3 regions of the Halalkalibacter sp. HAAS-P014 genome follow, and region 2 is predicted to be linked to each of the others. Evidence: riboswitches for the same ligand, from Rfam matches in the RefSeq annotation. Region 2 holds a riboswitch; each other region holds the start of a gene.
What was found. Region 2 has a riboswitch for cyclic di-GMP ahead of AC1FXZ_RS07810 (OmpL47-type beta-barrel domain-containing protein). Riboswitches for the same ligand answer to the same signal wherever they lie in the genome.

Region 1 (5,953 bases), on a different contig from region 2:
TCCTCTTCAAGCTCTACCGGTATATCTACAGATTCCTCACTATCAATTACCATCGTTCTCGAGAAAATAATCATATCGTTTTTAAAAATATGGATATCTAGAATCTCTTCTTCTACATCAATGATCATCTCCACTCCTCTTAACCAACGAGGATGAAGATTCAATATCAATCGCTGTAGAGCCAGACCACGAATCTCGGCCGTTTGGGGTTTAAAGCCGGCATCTTCACAAGCTTCCATTAGCTCTTCAGAAATTTGTCTTGATGTTGCAAAGAAGAGGATCTCACTCCGGGGCTCGTCCTGGTTATTATTTCTTGCTAAATCCTCAACTGTAAAGTCTTCATTTTCTAAGTAAGCATTAGGACGGTTAATATTAAGCGATCCGATTTTCACAAAGTCATAAATCGGTTCATCAAATGGAAGGTGAATTGTTTCTCCAATTTGAAACTTAATGAGTTTCGCTAAATCCTTCTCTTCTAGATCTGGCAATGTATTTATCTTTCGAATTAACGTATTTTGAGTAGGAATGGCAAGATGAACTCGTTTTGAACTTTGTTTTTTATTTTCTAAAAACGTCTCGATCGCTTCAGATAACGCTTCAACTTCTACAACTGCTCCATCATCCATTATCCCTTTCGAAACCGGAGTCTCAAAAACCCCCACTAGTACAGGCAGCTGTCTATCCATTTTAATCGTAGCAAAGGTTACCTTCTTGTCACGAAAGTCCATGCCTGAATACTTATTGTTGAAGAACATTACTTACACCTCATTCTCTTTATCTTAATGTTCTATATGATACGACCTCGTACTCATAATTTTCGCCATACTCAACTGTAACATGCTCTAAATTATCCACTTTGCCACAATCAATTAGTGTACCATTAAGTAAATCACACGGTATACCATTTGCAGCACCTTCTACACTTAGATTTTGCCCGGCTGGTGGACTTTCTGGATTCCCTTTTCCTCCCATGACAAAATCTCTAGCAATGATTCCTGTATTAACAGTAAGAGTTGGAGTCCCGTTAATTCGTAAGTAATCAGCAAGTAACAAACCGTCCACAGTAACGTGACTATTCCCCGTTATCTCGACCTCATCTACTATATAAATTTCATTTTCGGGAACATTAAATGGCGCTGATAAATTTTTGCACGTTTTAATTACTAATTCGCCTATCGTAAATGGGTTAGGTGTATCTTGACAACTATTAGGTATTTGCTGAAAACCTGTATGAGGTTGCTGTCCAGAAAAATTGTAATGATACCCATATTTCTCGTGTATCAATTTGCTATATTTATCAACAACGCTATTATATTGATCGTTCGTGATCTGAATAATTTCTTCAGCAGACAACTTTACTTGTTTCGTCTCTGCATCAACATTCCCACCAATATAATTAATAGAAACCCCTTGCCCAAAGTATCTATTGATAATCTCTTTGTTAATATGCATCAAGAGTTCGCGTTCTATTTGGGGATCGTTTTGCACACTCGCAGTAATTGTCGCTTCCATTAGCTGTTCATGTACCTCTTCATTTGGTTCGCTCTGCAACTCTTCATCAGATATTACTTCAGATGAGATTGTAAACATGATTGTGTTTCCATCAATGACATATACATCATCAGTAAAGACTTTCTCTTCTGACAAATAATGCTCAAAAAAGGAAAAAAGCTCTTCTTCCCCGACATCCTGATAAATATAATCTAGAAATAAGTCAAGTCCACCTTCCAACATATAAAATTGACCTTCAATCACTTTATTTTGAACTATCGACTTTTGGCTGTACGTCGTTTGTGTTAACATCGACAGTCCAACTATGGAAAGAAAAACAATAACAAAGAGAACTAATATAAGGGCAGCCCCTTGTTCAGATTGAATGTGCTTTTTCATGTTATTCATCCTCTTCATTAAAACGATTAGTATAGATATCACTTCTTAATTCAAGGCTTTCATCAGCCTTATCAATTCTCAATACAACTTGGCCACTTTCCCCGAAACCAGGAAAGTCAAAATTCTCAATATCTGTAGAAAGAACATTTCCTCCAACACCGAGCCTCATTGTTTTATTAGCTTCTTCATAGGTTAAGAAAACATCGGAGCACTCTTCATCGCCTTCCTGATTTTGTTCACCTTTGCACAAGAACCAAATTTGAGTAGTTTCGTTCTTTTGGATCCATCCTACATCTTTATCACGCATTTTTTCCGTTATATATTCCATAATAAAACGGGCTTCTCGTTGTATCTCATTTCGTGTGGAAACATCTCGTTCAGTATTCAACGACAGTGAAACCATCATAAAAATCGGAGTGCTAATAGCCCCCATGATGACAATGATAACGAGCAATTCCACTAGTGTTATCCCTCGCTCATTATTGCTATTCATTTTTTTTCACCACCGTTACTAGCTCGATCTCATTCTTTTTTTCAACGACACCACTAGTAGGACCATGTGACACCAAGGAATCATTGCTGACCGTTACTAAAACTTCATAAAAATGATCTCTATCTGAATAACTCTTAACTTCCACATAAATGGTATAGTCGTGATTGATTTCTAAATCCCCATCGATATAAAAATCAGGTAAGGGTTCACATTCGACACCGTTCCAACAATAGCTTCCTTCGATTAACTGATGTTCGGAACTGTTCATTCTTACCTTTTCCATCACACTCTGAGCGATATAGGCATTAACCGTCTCTTGCTCTTGACTGACTGTGCGCGTAAACGTACCAGTCATGATCGTTAATAGGGGAACGAGGATGATTCCAGCGATAACAATCGCAACTAGCAATTCAACTAACGTTACACCTTTCTCATCTCTCATTCCACTAACCTCCTATAAAAAACTTGTGTACCAATACCAAATCTCAAACCCAAACAAATAAGCTACAATCGTACCAATTAAAATAAACGGTCCAAACGCAATCGGTTGCTTATGTTTAACCACCCCTAAAAGCATCAATACCCCACCGACAAGAGCACCTGCAAATGCAGCAAGCATCAGGCTCATCAACGTTAACCAAGGACCTAGCGCGACACCAATGGCTGCATAAAGCTTTATATCGCCACCACCCATGCCACCACGGCTGGCAATCGCAATAACTAGTAACAATACAAAACCAACAACCCCACCTGCTAAATAAAACCAAAACGACTCCGTGCCAATAAAGAAACGGCTAATTAGCAAAAGACCAAGCATCGGAAACGTAACTTTATCCAAAATCAACTGCTCACGAATATCTGTTAACACTGCTAATACTAGTAAAACCGTGAGTAAAAGCGCCGGAATCAATTCCCACTCTAATCCAACAAACTTATAAACAACAAACATAGATGAAGCCGTTAACAATTCCCCAAACGGATATAGAGGAGAAATCTTCACTTGGCAATAACGACATTTGCCCTTTAAGAAGAGATAACTAAAGACAGGTACAAGATCAAGAATAGACAGCTTGTGCTTGCAGTGAGGACAATGAGAAGGAGGGAATGCGACTGACTCTTTTTGTAGTAAACGAATGGCGACGACGTTGAAGAAGCTGCCGAGTATGAGGGCTATTAGGATAACGTATATGTCAATGAGCATGTCTTTCCTCCTTTTTTGGTATTATTTAAGAAAAGCTGTCGCTGAAATATAGCGACAGCTTTAATTAGTAAACTTTAATCCTCACTCAAATGTAAATCAGCATCATAGCCTGGGCAATCGTCATTCGGGAAAACTGCTTTAATTACACCATTATCATCATCTATAGCAAAAGGACTTTCACAACCTGCACCGACCGCTTCTGGAATAGCACTAATAAACGGACCACCTACATGAAGGCCTTCATTAGTTTCTTCTAATAAAAGATGAGAAGCCTCAGGAACAGTACCGTTTAAAACTTGATATCGATTAGCCGCATCAACAATAATACTAGCATTTTGTAAATTTGTGTTCGCATTCGCCTCATCCGTATTTCCCATAACCATCGGAATTACAATCGCAGCAATAATCCCCAAAATCACAACTACAACCAATAACTCAATCAGCGTTAACCCTTTTTGATTTTTCAGGCGTTCTTTAATCAATTTTCTCATTTCTCTATCCCCTTTTTCATTTTTCAAAATCATCTAAGATAGTAATAAAGACCCATAAAACCAGACTCATTTTTAACAAAATCAGCCAAATGAAAGGAATTGAGCAAACAAAAAAGCCTTTTGCATTTCAACTTACTAAAGTAGACAAAAGGCCGGTTGCACCAGTGGCTCAATACGACTTTTAGGTGCCCAGATACAAGTCGTATTTCATCGCTTCCAAGTGTGTTCATTTGTTACATTTAGTGTATTTTTTTTCGGAATTAAAGTCAATACTAATTTCCTAGATTTTGAAGCTTTCCAGAAATATCGACAATTTTCCAAATTAATCAAAAGGACTATTGATACAGCAGCAGTCCGGCTCTTCAGAAGTAAATAGTTTCACTACGAGGTTCTACTACTAAGTTATGTTTACCCACAGTCATTGCTTCCTAAACACATTATCTGTTGATCATTAGTGCTGTTTCATCTTTACTTAACAAGTATTTTCTGACCTTTGCTATAAAGTAAAGTGACCCACATACAATTAATAAGTCATTTTCATTCAGTGCATCTATTTCTGTTGCTAACGCTTGTTCCCAATTTTCTTCTATCTTCTTTTTAGCGACAGGCGCTTCCCTATATAAGTCATGGGCTTTTGCTGCACGTTCAAAGTCAAAGGTTGTAAACGTAAACTCAGCATCGAATCTAGTTAACGGCTTCAATAAATTGGCGACTTCCTTTTCCTTAGTCGCTGCCACTATAAAGCGAAACGTTTTGTCTGGATAATGTTGTTTTAACGTATTTGCTAGCGCTTCTATTCCTTCTTCGTTATGAGCTCCGTCAATAATGATAGGAGGATGGTCACTTATTTGTTCAAAGCGTCCTAGCCACGTGGCCTTTTCAAGCCCACGTTGGATATCTTGTTCTGTTACCCTATATAAATATTTATTTGTTAAAACTTGTAAAGCCTTAATTGCCACAGCTCCATTTTTCCTTTGATGTGGTCCTTGCATTTGAATGGTGACATCAAATGTTTCGTCATCTTTTTGAAGGTAAGTAAAAACTTGTTTCTGTTCATTATTAGTCACAATTCGCTCGCTAAAATCCGTACCTAATTGAAACAATTCTGCTAGCTGCTTTGTTGAGGTTTTCTGTACAACCTCTTTCGCACTTTGCTGAGAAACTCCAGATACAACTGGAATGTGTTTCTTAATGATTCCAGCCTTTTCCGTGGTAATCTCCTCAACTGTTTTGCCAAGTATATGCATATGATCAAATCCGATAGAGGTAATGACTGAAAGAATCGGATGAATTACATTGGTTGAGTCTAAACGTCCACCTAAACCAACTTCTAACAGTACAACATCTGGCTTTGCAATCGTAGCAAAATACTCAAACGCAATGGTTGTCAGCACTTCAAATTCTGTCGGACTTCCAAGGTCTGTAGTTGCTAGTTCTTCTACTAACGGGCGAATGCGATTCCCACATAAAACAAGCGACTGTTCATCAATCGGGATACCATTGATCGAAATTCGCTCTTCAAAGAACTCGATGCTAGGAGACGTAAAGGTTCCCACATTATAACCAGACTCTTCTAAGACATGCCTCATAAAACTAATCGTCGAACCTTTTCCGTTTGTCCCAGCGATATGGACAGCCTTTATTTTCTGTTCTGGATTCCCAAGACGTTCTAGTATCCATTTCATTCTCTCTAAACCGGGCTTGATGCCAAACGGCAATAACCCTTCAACCCAAGTAATGACCTCAGAACTTGTTTTCATGTACTCACTCACTCCCCTTCTATACGTTGCATACATTGTTCTATTATATCGATAATTGTCATAGTCTATCAATCATTGTTTTATGTTCATATTTTACCAATGCTACATACGCAGAAAA
Region 2 (5,953 bases):
AAGCGCTTCTAACAGTAAACTTTATTGCAGTGGAAATATTGAGATAACAGGTCAAGGATGCATCAACACAAAAGTTCATGCAGGAGGCTTCTTACAAATCAAAGGCATTCTTCGTGGAGGAGAAGTATACGGGCGCCAAGGAGTAGAAATAAATGAGGCTGGTACAGAATTCGGAACTACAACATTAATCGCTGTTCCTCATGACCAATACATTTCGATTCGAACAGCAATGGAAGGAACAACGATTAAAATCGGAAACAAGAAACATGACTTTACAGGAACAAAACATCATGTCCATGCATCATTGGATGAAGAGGAACGAATTGTCTTTAAAATATGAGTGGTTAAAGGTAGGTCCCAAATAGAGATCTATCTTTTTTTTTATAATTTCAAACGAGATTAAAAAGGCCATCCCACTTGATCAGGGATAGCCTACTAGCCTAGTTAATTCAATTGATAATTCGGGATAATCAATACTTCGACACGCCGGTTTTGGCTTCTGCCTGCTTCGGTCTCGTTTGAAGCAACGGGATGATACTCACCATACCCTGTTGCACTCAAGTTTTGTGGATTCAAGTCCTCGTTATCAATTAAAATTTTCATGAAATTTAAGGCACGTTGAGCACTCAAGTCCCAATTGGAGCGAAAGTTTGCGTTGCTAATCGGAATATCATCGGTGTGCCCAGCAACAACAATTCTCCGTGGTGGATCAGAAATTAATAAATCTGAAACTTGTTCAGCGAGTCTGACTGCATCCGGTCTTACATCAGCACTTCCCGAATAAAAGAGCGCATTATCCAAAATCGTCAGCAACAATCCGTCCTCTGAAAGCTGTGTTTCTAAATCCGAATCCAAGTCATGCTCTTCAATATAGTGATCAATTTCCTCTTTAAGCTTGCGTAAGTCGAGGTTCTCCTGCTGCACTGCCTGATCACGATCGTCCTTTTCTACTTGATCCTCATGTTGATCTGGGGAAGGAGACGAACTTGAAACTGGCGAAGGGTGCTCCATAATCCCAGTCCCCCCTTGGAATTGATCATTAAAAACCCCCATTAACTGTTGATATTTCTCAGCATCAACCGAACTCATCGCAAACAACACGATAAAAAGTGCCAGCAACAATGTAAGAACATCGGCATAAGGAATTAACCACGATTCATCAACATGATCTTCATGATGGTTCTTTCTCCTCCTAGCCATTCACGCTCTCTCCTTGGTTCATAATCTCTTCCACTTTACTTCGTTCAGATTGAGGCACATACACAATCAACTTATCGCTGATCGCACGAGGAGGAACTCCTGCTTGAACCGATAAAATTCCCTCAATCATTAAGCTCTTCGTCATAATCTCAATCTTAGACTTACGCTTTAACTTATTGGCAAACGGATGCCACAAAACATACCCAGTGAAAATCCCAAACAACGTCGCCACAAACGCTGCCGCAATCGCATAACCAAGTGCATCCATATCATTTAAATCCCCAAGCGCCGCGATCAAACCGAGCACTGCTCCAAGCACCCCAAGTGTCGGAGCATACGTACCAGCCTGTGTAAAAATTTGCGCCCCAGCAGCATGACGCTCTTCAATTGCATTAAGTTCTTCATCCATTGTATCGCGAATAAAATCCGCTTCCTGCCCATCGACGATCATTTTTAAGCCTTGCTTTAAAAACGGATCTTCAACCGAATCGATCTCCTGCTCCAACGCAAGCAACCCCTCTTTACGGGCGAGTGAACTATATCTAGTGAAAAGCTGAATCACCTCAGCAGTGTCTGGCTGCTTTTGATTTTTCAATAACACCCCAAACAACTTAGGGATTCTCTTAATCTCGCTTCCCGGAAAACCGATTAAGATCGTAGCAATTGTACCGACGATAATAATAAAAAATGCAGCCGGATTTAACAAAACAGCCAAGCTCGTACCTTTAAAAATTAAGCCAAGCAAGACGGCTGTAAACCCTAAAATAATTCCGATAATTGATGTCTTGTCCATAATGTCTCCTCTTTTTCTAAGTTAGAATAGCAATTGTATGTGCACTCGTTCATGAAACTAGCAACCAAAAAACAAGCGAAACCTCCTCAATCGAAATTAAATATAATAGAAAAGAACTGTATACTAGTTATATCGACAAAAATGTGACTTTTATCAATAGAAAATAAAAAGAAATCTATGCACTTAGACCTAAAAAAGCTAGAAAATACAGAGGTATTTAGTAAAGATTAGATAATGGATAACTTTTCTAGGAAAAAATAATCAAAAAAATATAAAAAACTACTAAACATTTAAAAAAGCACTCCGATAATAATAGTGTAAGGAGTTACATTGTGAGACGGCCGCTTACAATGTAGCGAACTTAACTACTTTTTATCCAACCACAAGGACGTGGGCGGAGTAATTTCAAGGAGGAAAATTATTATGATTATTAACAACAACTTATCTGCAATGAATGCACACCGTCAAATGGGAATTAACGTTAACCAAAATTCAAACGCAATGGAGAAGTTATCTTCAGGTCTTCGTATTAATCGTGCTGGTGACGATGCTGCAGGTCTATCGATTTCTGAAAAAATGCGTGGACAAATCCGTGGTTTAGATCAAGCGTCACGTAATTCACAAGACGGTATTTCTCTAATCCAAACAGCTGAGGGTGCTTTAAATGAGACTCATGCAATTTTACAGCGAATGCGTGAATTGGTAGTTCAAGCCGGAAATGAAGGTACGCTAGAATCTGAAGATTTAAAAGCTATTCAAGATGAAATTACAGAGTTAAATAATGAGTTAGATGGTATTGCCGAGAGAACAGAATTTAATGGCAAGAAGCTACTTGATGGGAACTTTGATTATGATTTACAAATAGGAGCAAATGCCGGCCAACAACTTACTTTAACATTAGATGAAGATTTGGATTCAGCTGGTCTTACAGTGGATGGAGTCGTTGCTGACGGAACATCTTTTGATGCTGATATTGCTTTAGTAGATGCTGCTATTGAAAAGGTTTCTGAATGGCGTTCATATTTAGGAGCAAATCAAAACCGTTTAGAGCATACTATCAAAAACCTTGATAATGCGTCTGAAAACCTACAAGCTGCTGAATCTCGTATCCGTGACGTTGATATGGCTAAAGAAATGATGGAGTTCACTAGAACAAACATCTTAAACCAAGCTTCTCAATCAATGCTTGCTCAAGCAAATCAACAGCCACAAGCTGTATTACAACTTCTAAACTAATTTTTAGTACCCTTTGGAACCTTAGAAAAATTATTTCTAAGGTTCTTTTTGGGTGTCTAACAGCCGAAGTTTAATTATTAAGTTAAATAAGAGGGTATTAGCAGCCTAGATTAATGATATTAGATTTGTGAGAAAGTTTATCTCAATCAATTAGTTTATACTATCAGTTTAAAAGTAATATATTCCTATTTTTATAAAAGGAAGACTAATTTAGTATCGATATATAGCTTTAAAGACACTCCTAATAATGAATTGTATTGACAATTTATAAGTCAAATCTCATAATATGGATATGATAGAAAATATCTAGTGAAAAAGGCAAATCATAGGAAACTATGAGACGCAAAGCCAAGGGCCTGACCTACCTCTGGGTAGATGGTAGCCGGTTACCGCAAGATGATAGGAGTCTTTATGCCTACTTTCTTGTAAGGCTTTTTTTTATGGTCTTTTTTCTAGAAAAGGGGGCAAAAGTAATGAAAAAAAATTCTAGCAAGTTAGCATTTTTTATGGCAGTGATATTGGTGCTTCAATTAATTTTACCAACCTCTGTTGTACTAGCATCTAATGATTTAGATGCTCCTGCAAATGTAACGGTCAATCAGACATACCCTGGTGATGTCCGGATTGATTGGGAAGATGTCTCAGGAGTAAACCAGTACCGTGTGTATGAAGTAAGTGAGGAACAGGTTCTTACTGCCGAGGTTACAAGAAACAGAGCTATTATTAGAGGGTTAGCTGAAGGGACCTACACGTATGCGATTACATCTGTATCAGGTGATGAGGAGTCGGTCAGTTCACAAACAGTTACAGTTGACGTTGTGTATCCTGAAATGCAAGCACCAGAGGGCTTAAACGAAAGGTATACAAACGGCAACGACATCCAACTGAGATGGAATGAAGCGGAGTATGCGACAGAGTATTATATCTATCAGTGGATCGATGGCCAGCGAGAATTAGTTGAAACAACAGACCGGTTAAACCAGTGGTTTCGAAATATGCCGGAGGGTGAATACACTTTTGAAGTAACATCACATAATGAGCGCTTTGGTGAGTCTGATTCTGCACTATTGAACATTGTTTTAGTTCATCCAGAGATGCAAGCGCCAACCGGTTTAAATGAAAGGCTGCTAAACGGAAATGATATTCAGCTGAGATGGGATGAAGTAGAATATGCAGCAGAATATAAAATTTATCAATGGATCAACGGGCAACGCGAATTAGTTGAAACAACAGACCGAGTGAACCAATGGTTCAGAAATATGCCTGAAGGTGACTATCATTTTGAAGTATCATCCTATAGTGACCGTTTCGGAGAATCAGTCGAATCATCGCAATTGGAAATGAACTTAGTTCATCCAGAAATGCAAGCACCGACCGGTTTAAATGAAAGACTAGCTAATGGAAATGACATCCAATTGAGATGGGATGAAGTAGAATTTGTAACAGAATATCGAATTTATCAGATTATAGATGGCCAAAGAGAGCTAGTTGAAACAACAGATCGTGAAAGTCAATGGTTCAGGGACATGCCAGAAGGAGAGTATGTGTTTGAAGTAACATCCTATAGTGATCGATTCGGGGAGTCAAACGAGGCATCGAAATTAATGATCAATTTAGTCCATTCACAAATGCAATCACCACAGGAGTTACATGAGAGAATTACGAATGGAAATGATATCCAATTAAGATGGAACGAAGTTGACTATGCCACAGAATATCGAATTTATCAATTAATCGATGAGCAAAGGGAATTAGTGGCTACAACAGATCGTGAAAATCAATGGTTCAGAGATATGCCAGAGGGAGATTATCATTTTGAAGTAACATCGTACAGTGATCGCTTTGGTGAATCCGTACCTTCATTATTAGAGGTGGATTTAGTTCATCCGAAAATGCAAGCACCGATCGGATTAAATGAAAGGCTGCTAAACGGAAACGACATCCAGTTAAGATGGGATGAAACATCATATGCGCTAGAATATAATATTTATCAATGGATTAATGGTGAACGTGAATTAGTGGCTACAACAGATCGCGTAAATCAATGGTTCAGAGATATGCCGGAGGAAGTTTATCATTTTGAAGTAACGTCCTACAGTGACCGTTTTGGAGAATCAGAACCAGCATTGCTAGAAGTAAATTTGGTCCACCCAACAATGCAAGCGCCAAGCGGATTGAATGAACGATTAGCGAATGGAAATGATATTCAGTTAAGATGGAATGAAACAGAATTTGCAACAGAGTATTATATTTATCAATGGATAGATGGAGAGCGTGAGTTGGTTGAAACGACAGACCGTGTGAACCAATGGTTTAGAGATTTGCCGGAGGGAGAATATGCATTTGAAGTGACGTCCTACAATGATCGTTTTGGCGAATCTCATGAGGCGAGTCAAATTAACATAACATTGGACTTTCCAGAAGTTTCAGCACCCGTTATTCGCATTGGAGCAGAAAACGAAAATGACATTCGAATCAACTGGGATGAAATTCCATATAGCAGTTCTTATAACATTTATGAGATTGTTACAGGAGAACCGGTGCTTCTAGGTACAACAGACCGCCTTAACTTTTGGGTAAGAAATATTGAGGATGGTACTCACAACTATGTCGTAACCGCTGTTCATGACCGTTTTGGCGAATCTGTCCATTCTAATGCTGTTACAGTAGAGATCATTAGTGATATCACGCCGCCTGAGACAACATCAAACATTATAGATCAGT
Region 3 (5,953 bases), on a different contig from region 2:
GGAAACCGAATCTCCGTATGGGGCACCATCGTAAATGGTTCAAATTCACCAGTAAATAATTCTTCACCACTGTCATTTTCAACTCTATAGTGACCATGTGTACCTCTTAAAATCATTTGAGCACCGTTAATAAACTCCATGAACAATTCCAGTCCAGATGGATTAACGTTAATTCCTACATCGCCCATTGCAAAGTTTTGAGATGCTGTGTTTGGTAAATCAAGTTGCACCGCGAGTGTAAACGTAACTTCATTTCTGATGATAAAACCAATATCTCCTTCTGTATCATGAGATTCGATTTCATCAAGAGTGTCTTCACCTATAGAAGCAAATAAAAGTCCACCTAAAAATGTTCCTTCATCGACAGTAGGAACCGAAATATGTATTGGGACTTCCACCGTTTCATTTGCATCTAGTTCGATAAAAGGTTCAACATCCAATAATTCTGACATAAGGGTAGCATTGTCCAATATTTTTGTATTTTCCGATTCTATAATATCTTCATACAAAATTCCTCCAGTTGGAGCCGTATAAGAATTTAAAGGAAGTACTTGAACAGTTATTTCATGATCTCTCTTATTGTGAATACGAGCATATATCGTTTGATCATCGCCTGGTTTCACGTCTAAATGATAGTAACCACTTACACCTTCGATTTGCGTATCAGGTAAGATCGCTTCAACAGAAAAAGGAGCATCCATTTCTTGCTGAGCGTTAGTTTTCTCTAAGAATAAGTTGTTTATTATCGTAACTATAACAAAAAAACATAAAATATAGACCAAAATGCGACTATACATTCCTATCAAACACTCCTTTCACCTGTTAGTCTATCCCAAATGAAGTTGATTTTATTAACGCAAAAAAAACAACCATGCTTTTAACATGGTTGTTCGTACATCATCTATTATTGTTTAGGACCTTGAGTCAAGTTCCATGTAATTACAGTTGTATAATGACCTGCTAACGCTGTATCAGGACTTAGAGTTAATGTTAACGCATTGCCACCAAAAATTGTGTTAAACGTTCCAAGACCTTGTCCCTCTTGCGCATCCAAAACAGTTACTCCGTATACATTATCTAAGTTGCCACTACCTGGTGTTAGAACCGTAGCATCTGAAGACCCTGCTTCTGCTTGTACAGTAGGTTCGACAATAGCAAGAGAGTTAGCTGGTAACGTATGATTATCGGTAGTTCTCTTTAATGATGATGCTGTTGCACTTACATTCCAGCCACTTCCAGCACCAGTTGGATCAACCACTTTAAGGTTACCTAAATTGGCTGAAGTTGTTTGAATTGTACCATCTAATGTTAATCCTTCAAATGTTACTGGTTCAGGTACTTCAATCTTTAAAGTTCCTCCAGTAACTTCAGCAGTTCCAGTTGTTGTTTCTGATGCAAATGAAACATTTGCGAAAACACCAAAAGATAATGCGAATACTGATAAAGTAGTTACTAATTTTTTCATGTATAAATTCCTCCCGAAAGGTAATTTTTTTGAGATAATCTATACCCCACTCACCTTTATCCTTTTTTAGGCATTAAAAAATTCCTACCATAAAACTTAAAGTCTATAAAAAGGTAAGAATAGAAAGGAAGTATACGTAACTACTTCTTTTCATTCTTTAGCAACCTGTCGACCTTAGCAATAACTTACCTTAGGCACATGGCTTTGCGTCATCGCCTTTCAACGATTTTGCCTTTTATAAAGGAATGAACTATATGAAATTGTTCTATCAGATGGCGTGTGATATATCTTACATGGATTATCATAACGGGAATATTAAAAGTAATCTAGTCATTAAATATTTCCATTGTTACCAAAGGAAAATATAGAACAATGTATTAGTAGGTAATAATAAGAATATCGCCTAAAATGATAAAGGCTCCTCCATCAACATAACGAAAATCCGGAAATCATAGAAAAACAAAAGTGACTGCACCTTCTTTGTCTCAAGAATTTCCCCAAAAAGAAAAAGTGCTCCATCCTGCACAGATTAGCACTTTTTGCTTAGATTTATAAAAAAATTAATATTGTATTCGGCAAGTAATAAATGTAACTTTACCTTCCAAATAACAACATGACTTTATTATTGGAATGGGTGAGTATTGTGGACAGTTCGAGCCAGCCGTGCCAAGTTTTGAACCATGAATGTGGATGTTAGAGCCAGTGACTGTGGAAAGGAGAGCCAAGTTCTTTTCTATGTACTTTTGTTCAATATTTTGCTCCTATTTTCAAAAAAGTATTGGAAACCATATAATAAAATTGCCTTATAAAATATATAGATAAAAAATTGAAAGTGATTCAATTGAGCTAATGTAACCACTCTAAATTTTTTGGTTAGATTAATAATTGGAAAAGCGAATAAAGCGTCTATAATAGCATTTAGTAGTATAAACCGTTTAAAATTCCCATAAGTCCACCTTAAAATCCACATAGATCCGATTAAAAATGGACCTACATGATAAGGAAATTCCCCTAATATATAGGATTTAGGCTTATTATAAAAAAACCACCATTTTCGTTGTTTACCAATTAAAGTATCAGTAAAATGTACAAGTAAAACAAGAATTGACGCAGGTAAGAATCTTTTAATATTACGTATGCCTAAGATGGGTAATGTAACCCACGATAGCACAATCATTACAAAGTTAACCAATACCTGGCTTCTCAATGACATAATGTCCTCCATATTATAGGTTGATTACTTTTATTTTTAACTATTATTTTACACAACAGTCAATGTTATTCTAATTTAAATTAACCTACTACTTTATTTTAAGTTCATTCTTCACAAAGTCACATTAAAATGAAAAGATCTGTTGCATTGAGTCTACTATGTAGTAAGACCATGATCTCACTACGCCTTTTACTCTGCATCACTTGATGATAATTAATTCATGATTCAAAAAAGCATACCCATCTTAAACGTTACCACATACCATAAAATAAGGTTTCTACGATTGGGAGGCAGTATTTATGTATAGACAGCAAGCAAGAATACCAAGAAACTGTCCACAGGGGTTTTTGGGTCGGTATACCGTAATTCCAGGAGACACGTTCTATACCATTGCGCAGATGTTTAGAGTAAGAATTGAAACACTTGCATTCAATAATCCCCATATTCCAAATCCTAATGTATTATTCCCCGGAGACATTCTCTGCGTTCCTGGTTTAATCCCTTACCCCTGCTGTACGTCTTTACAGCCCCGAGGGAGTGCACCATTCGGTACAGGAGGCGTAGCTTATGTGAATTTCGCTCCAAGAGGAGGTCAGGCTGTGAGCATTATGGCAACCTTACCGCAGCCTCAAGTTTTCGGTAATTTTGACAAGTATACAGGTGAAATGATCATTCTCGGAACTGGAAGCTTTAGAACCCAGTTATTTGCTACTCCCGAAGACCCACCTATTTGGTCATCCCGAATAGAACTTCCTACCGCTGCATCCGTTACGCCAAACTCGCGTGTGTTAGTACGCCCTTTTAATTCGTTGGCCGGCACTTCAGGTGCTCCTGTCTTAGAAGGCATAATTCTTGTTGGAAATTGCCAATAACATCAATAGAAGCAAAAGGAGCTGTCCTTCGTCATTTGTGAAAAGGTTCCTGTCCCCCATTACTTTAAAGTGCCGGGGGTCAGGAACCTTTTTTCGCGTTAGCCCTTGGGATTTTTAAAGTCCTATTTCATCTACTGCATAAGTAGCATCTTCATTGCTAAAACCTTCAAATTCTAACTGTTGAATTAGACCGCTTCTTGAGAAACTTGTGTAGTCTAAGTAATCTTGAGCCATTATTACGGCTTGCTCTCGCCAATCAACATTTAACTGATTTACTGCATAAGTAGCGTCCTCATCATCAAAACCTTCAAATTTTAACTGATCTATTAGACCACTTTTAGAAAAAGCTGTATAAGCTAAATAGTCATTAGCCATAGCCACTGCATTTTGTTGTGATAATGTTTCTGTTTCTTCCACAGTTTCTTCTTGTATTTCTTCTTCTACTGGTGCTTCTTCCTCTGAGGTTTCTTCAATATCCTCTTCTAATTCAGCTTCTTCTACTTCCTCAACCTCTTCTTCTATTTCTACATTTTCTTCGTGTTCTTCCTCTGCTATTTCCTCCACAGGATCAGGTGCAGCGATTACGAAAAGGATTAAAAAAACAAGTGTAGATGCAACTGTCACAAGTAATGCTTGTGGTCTAGATTTCGCCTTAATTAAACTAGGTTTTATTAGAGCGACGGGAATAGCGATTAACGACAATAGAAACAAAATAAAAAACAATGTACTCATTTTCCAAACCTCCTCTTTCCCCTATATTTTCCGAAAAAATGCACATTATTCTTTTAAACAGTTATGTCACGATCTCTGTCCCGATCATCATTGTTGTGACATCTTCAACATTGACACTCCTTTCGTATATAAAAAAGCAGCCGTTTCCATGGTAGTTAAAAGAAAAACAATATTAAAATAATTGGTATTGTTACAAGTAAAGTTAATAAACAGCCACAACCCATCATCTTATTTCCAGTTTGCTGCATTCCCTTGCCAACTTTATCTAACTTCTCTGTTCTATCTAACCATTTTTGTTTTCGTTCTTCCTTGTCCATTTTATCAACGCTCCCATTGTCGTTTTTATATACACTGGGCAAAGGGGACAGGCAACTTGTCCTAAAAAAAATTACGTAAAATCAATTGGAAATTTTTCATGACACTTTAAACATTACAGATTTAATCTACCTCTTATATCGACTTCACCATAGAGTTTCGAAGCAGAGGGAACAGATCTTTCGTTTCCTTTAGGTAGGGTATTACAGATCCGTCCCCCTCTTATTTTTAACGGGGAATAAGGCTTTATTCTTCCACGATTGCTCCAATTGTGGCTTATCAATTTTATTGAACAATATTTTTGTACTGCGCAGCAAAAGGTTTTTTCGGTTGATTTTCTTATTATTCCATAAGCTCCCGTTTATGGAATAATAAAAACATAGGGAGATCTTAGTCTTCCTATGTTTTCACTCATATTATTTATCTGTTTGTTTTTGCTTCTTTTTCAAATACTCCGCACGTATTTTTTCAAGTTGCTGCTTTTTATCAAGTTTGGCAGGCTTCTGTTTTTCATGAAACTTTGTCACAGCTACCTGACCTTTGGCATCCAATTGATATTTCCCCACTTTGTTCACCTACTTTTCTTGTCTTTAAAGAGAATCTATCCAACAAATATAATATACCTAATTTTACTGAAGTAAACCTTATTACTTTATTAGTTTACTGCTAACTTTACATATATAAGTAAAGACAATAAAAACTTAGTAAAATAATTCATCTCCAAATGATTTTCATTTCATTGCTATAATCAAAATAAAATGCCTTGACACTTGCATAAGCCTTAATAATTCTATTTCTTGTTTGTTCAGCTCTCTTTTTAAAGGTCCAATTGTTCGGTAAATAAGTTTTAAAATATTAAAACAATTTAAGTCTACTCCATCTTTTTAATGGTTCTTTATGCTAATAACCATTACGTTCTCGATGATTTCAAATTTAGGTTTCTGAGTGGTAACTCCTCAATCGAGTAGATTTCATTTTAAGACACCTCAATTTCAATAAAATCTTGTTAAACTCTTGCTTACCGTTACTCTAAGTACAATTATTCACAATATCAAACATTCCTTAATCCTGTTTGTTACTTAATAACTCTTCCATTTTCTTTTCTAATTCTTCAATTCTGGATTCCTGTTTTATAAAAACTGTAATTAACACTGCTATTACGAACGCAATAAAAATAATTAAAGCCCAGATGTTTTCTACAATAAGACCGAGGAAGAAAAATGCAAAAATCCAACAAATAACTATACAAGCTAAAAATGTACCAATAAATTCTTTCAATTTAAATACCTCCTTCAAATCATAAATAATCTTTTATAGTAAATTAACCTTCCTACTGTGTTACTTTCTTATTGAACA

Region 1: it holds a riboswitch for cyclic di-GMP, as region 2 does, so the genes downstream of both, AC1FXZ_RS18515 (type II secretion system protein) here and AC1FXZ_RS07810 (OmpL47-type beta-barrel domain-containing protein) in region 2, are expected to answer to the same signal.
Region 3: it holds a riboswitch for cyclic di-GMP, as region 2 does, so the genes downstream of both, AC1FXZ_RS14305 (WxL domain-containing protein) here and AC1FXZ_RS07810 (OmpL47-type beta-barrel domain-containing protein) in region 2, are expected to answer to the same signal.

What each region holds. Positions count from the first base shown of each region.
Region 1 is NZ_JBWQTV010000024.1:141-6,093, reverse strand. Features, by position in the region: gene pilM (type IV pilus biogenesis protein PilM) at 1-755, opposite strand, end outside; gene AC1FXZ_RS18535 (hypothetical protein) at 775-1,890, opposite strand; gene AC1FXZ_RS18530 (PilW family protein) at 1,892-2,383, opposite strand; gene AC1FXZ_RS18525 (type IV pilus modification PilV family protein) at 2,376-2,825, opposite strand; gene AC1FXZ_RS18520 (prepilin peptidase) at 2,838-3,584, opposite strand; gene AC1FXZ_RS18515 (type II secretion system protein) at 3,659-4,075, opposite strand; cyclic di-GMP riboswitch class II at 4,217-4,302, opposite strand; gene AC1FXZ_RS18510 (bifunctional folylpolyglutamate synthase/dihydrofolate synthase) at 4,513-5,835, opposite strand.
Region 2 is NZ_JBWQTV010000010.1:32,804-38,756, reverse strand. Features, by position in the region: gene AC1FXZ_RS07830 (flagellar assembly protein A) at 1-340, shown strand, start outside; gene motB (flagellar motor protein MotB) at 445-1,200, opposite strand; gene motA (flagellar motor stator protein MotA) at 1,193-1,993, opposite strand; gene AC1FXZ_RS07815 (flagellin N-terminal helical domain-containing protein) at 2,417-3,229, shown strand; cyclic di-GMP riboswitch class I at 3,537-3,623, shown strand; gene AC1FXZ_RS07810 (OmpL47-type beta-barrel domain-containing protein) at 3,703-5,953, shown strand, end outside.
Region 3 is NZ_JBWQTV010000017.1:18,442-24,394, reverse strand. Features, by position in the region: gene AC1FXZ_RS14310 (DUF916 domain-containing protein) at 1-797, opposite strand, end outside; gene AC1FXZ_RS14305 (WxL domain-containing protein) at 905-1,465, opposite strand; cyclic di-GMP riboswitch class I at 1,622-1,708, opposite strand; gene AC1FXZ_RS14300 (LysM peptidoglycan-binding domain-containing protein) at 2,978-3,550, shown strand; gene AC1FXZ_RS14295 (Ltp family lipoprotein) at 3,665-4,282, opposite strand; gene AC1FXZ_RS14290 (hypothetical protein) at 4,438-4,599, opposite strand; gene AC1FXZ_RS14285 (hypothetical protein) at 5,014-5,163, opposite strand; gene AC1FXZ_RS14280 (hypothetical protein) at 5,660-5,875, opposite strand.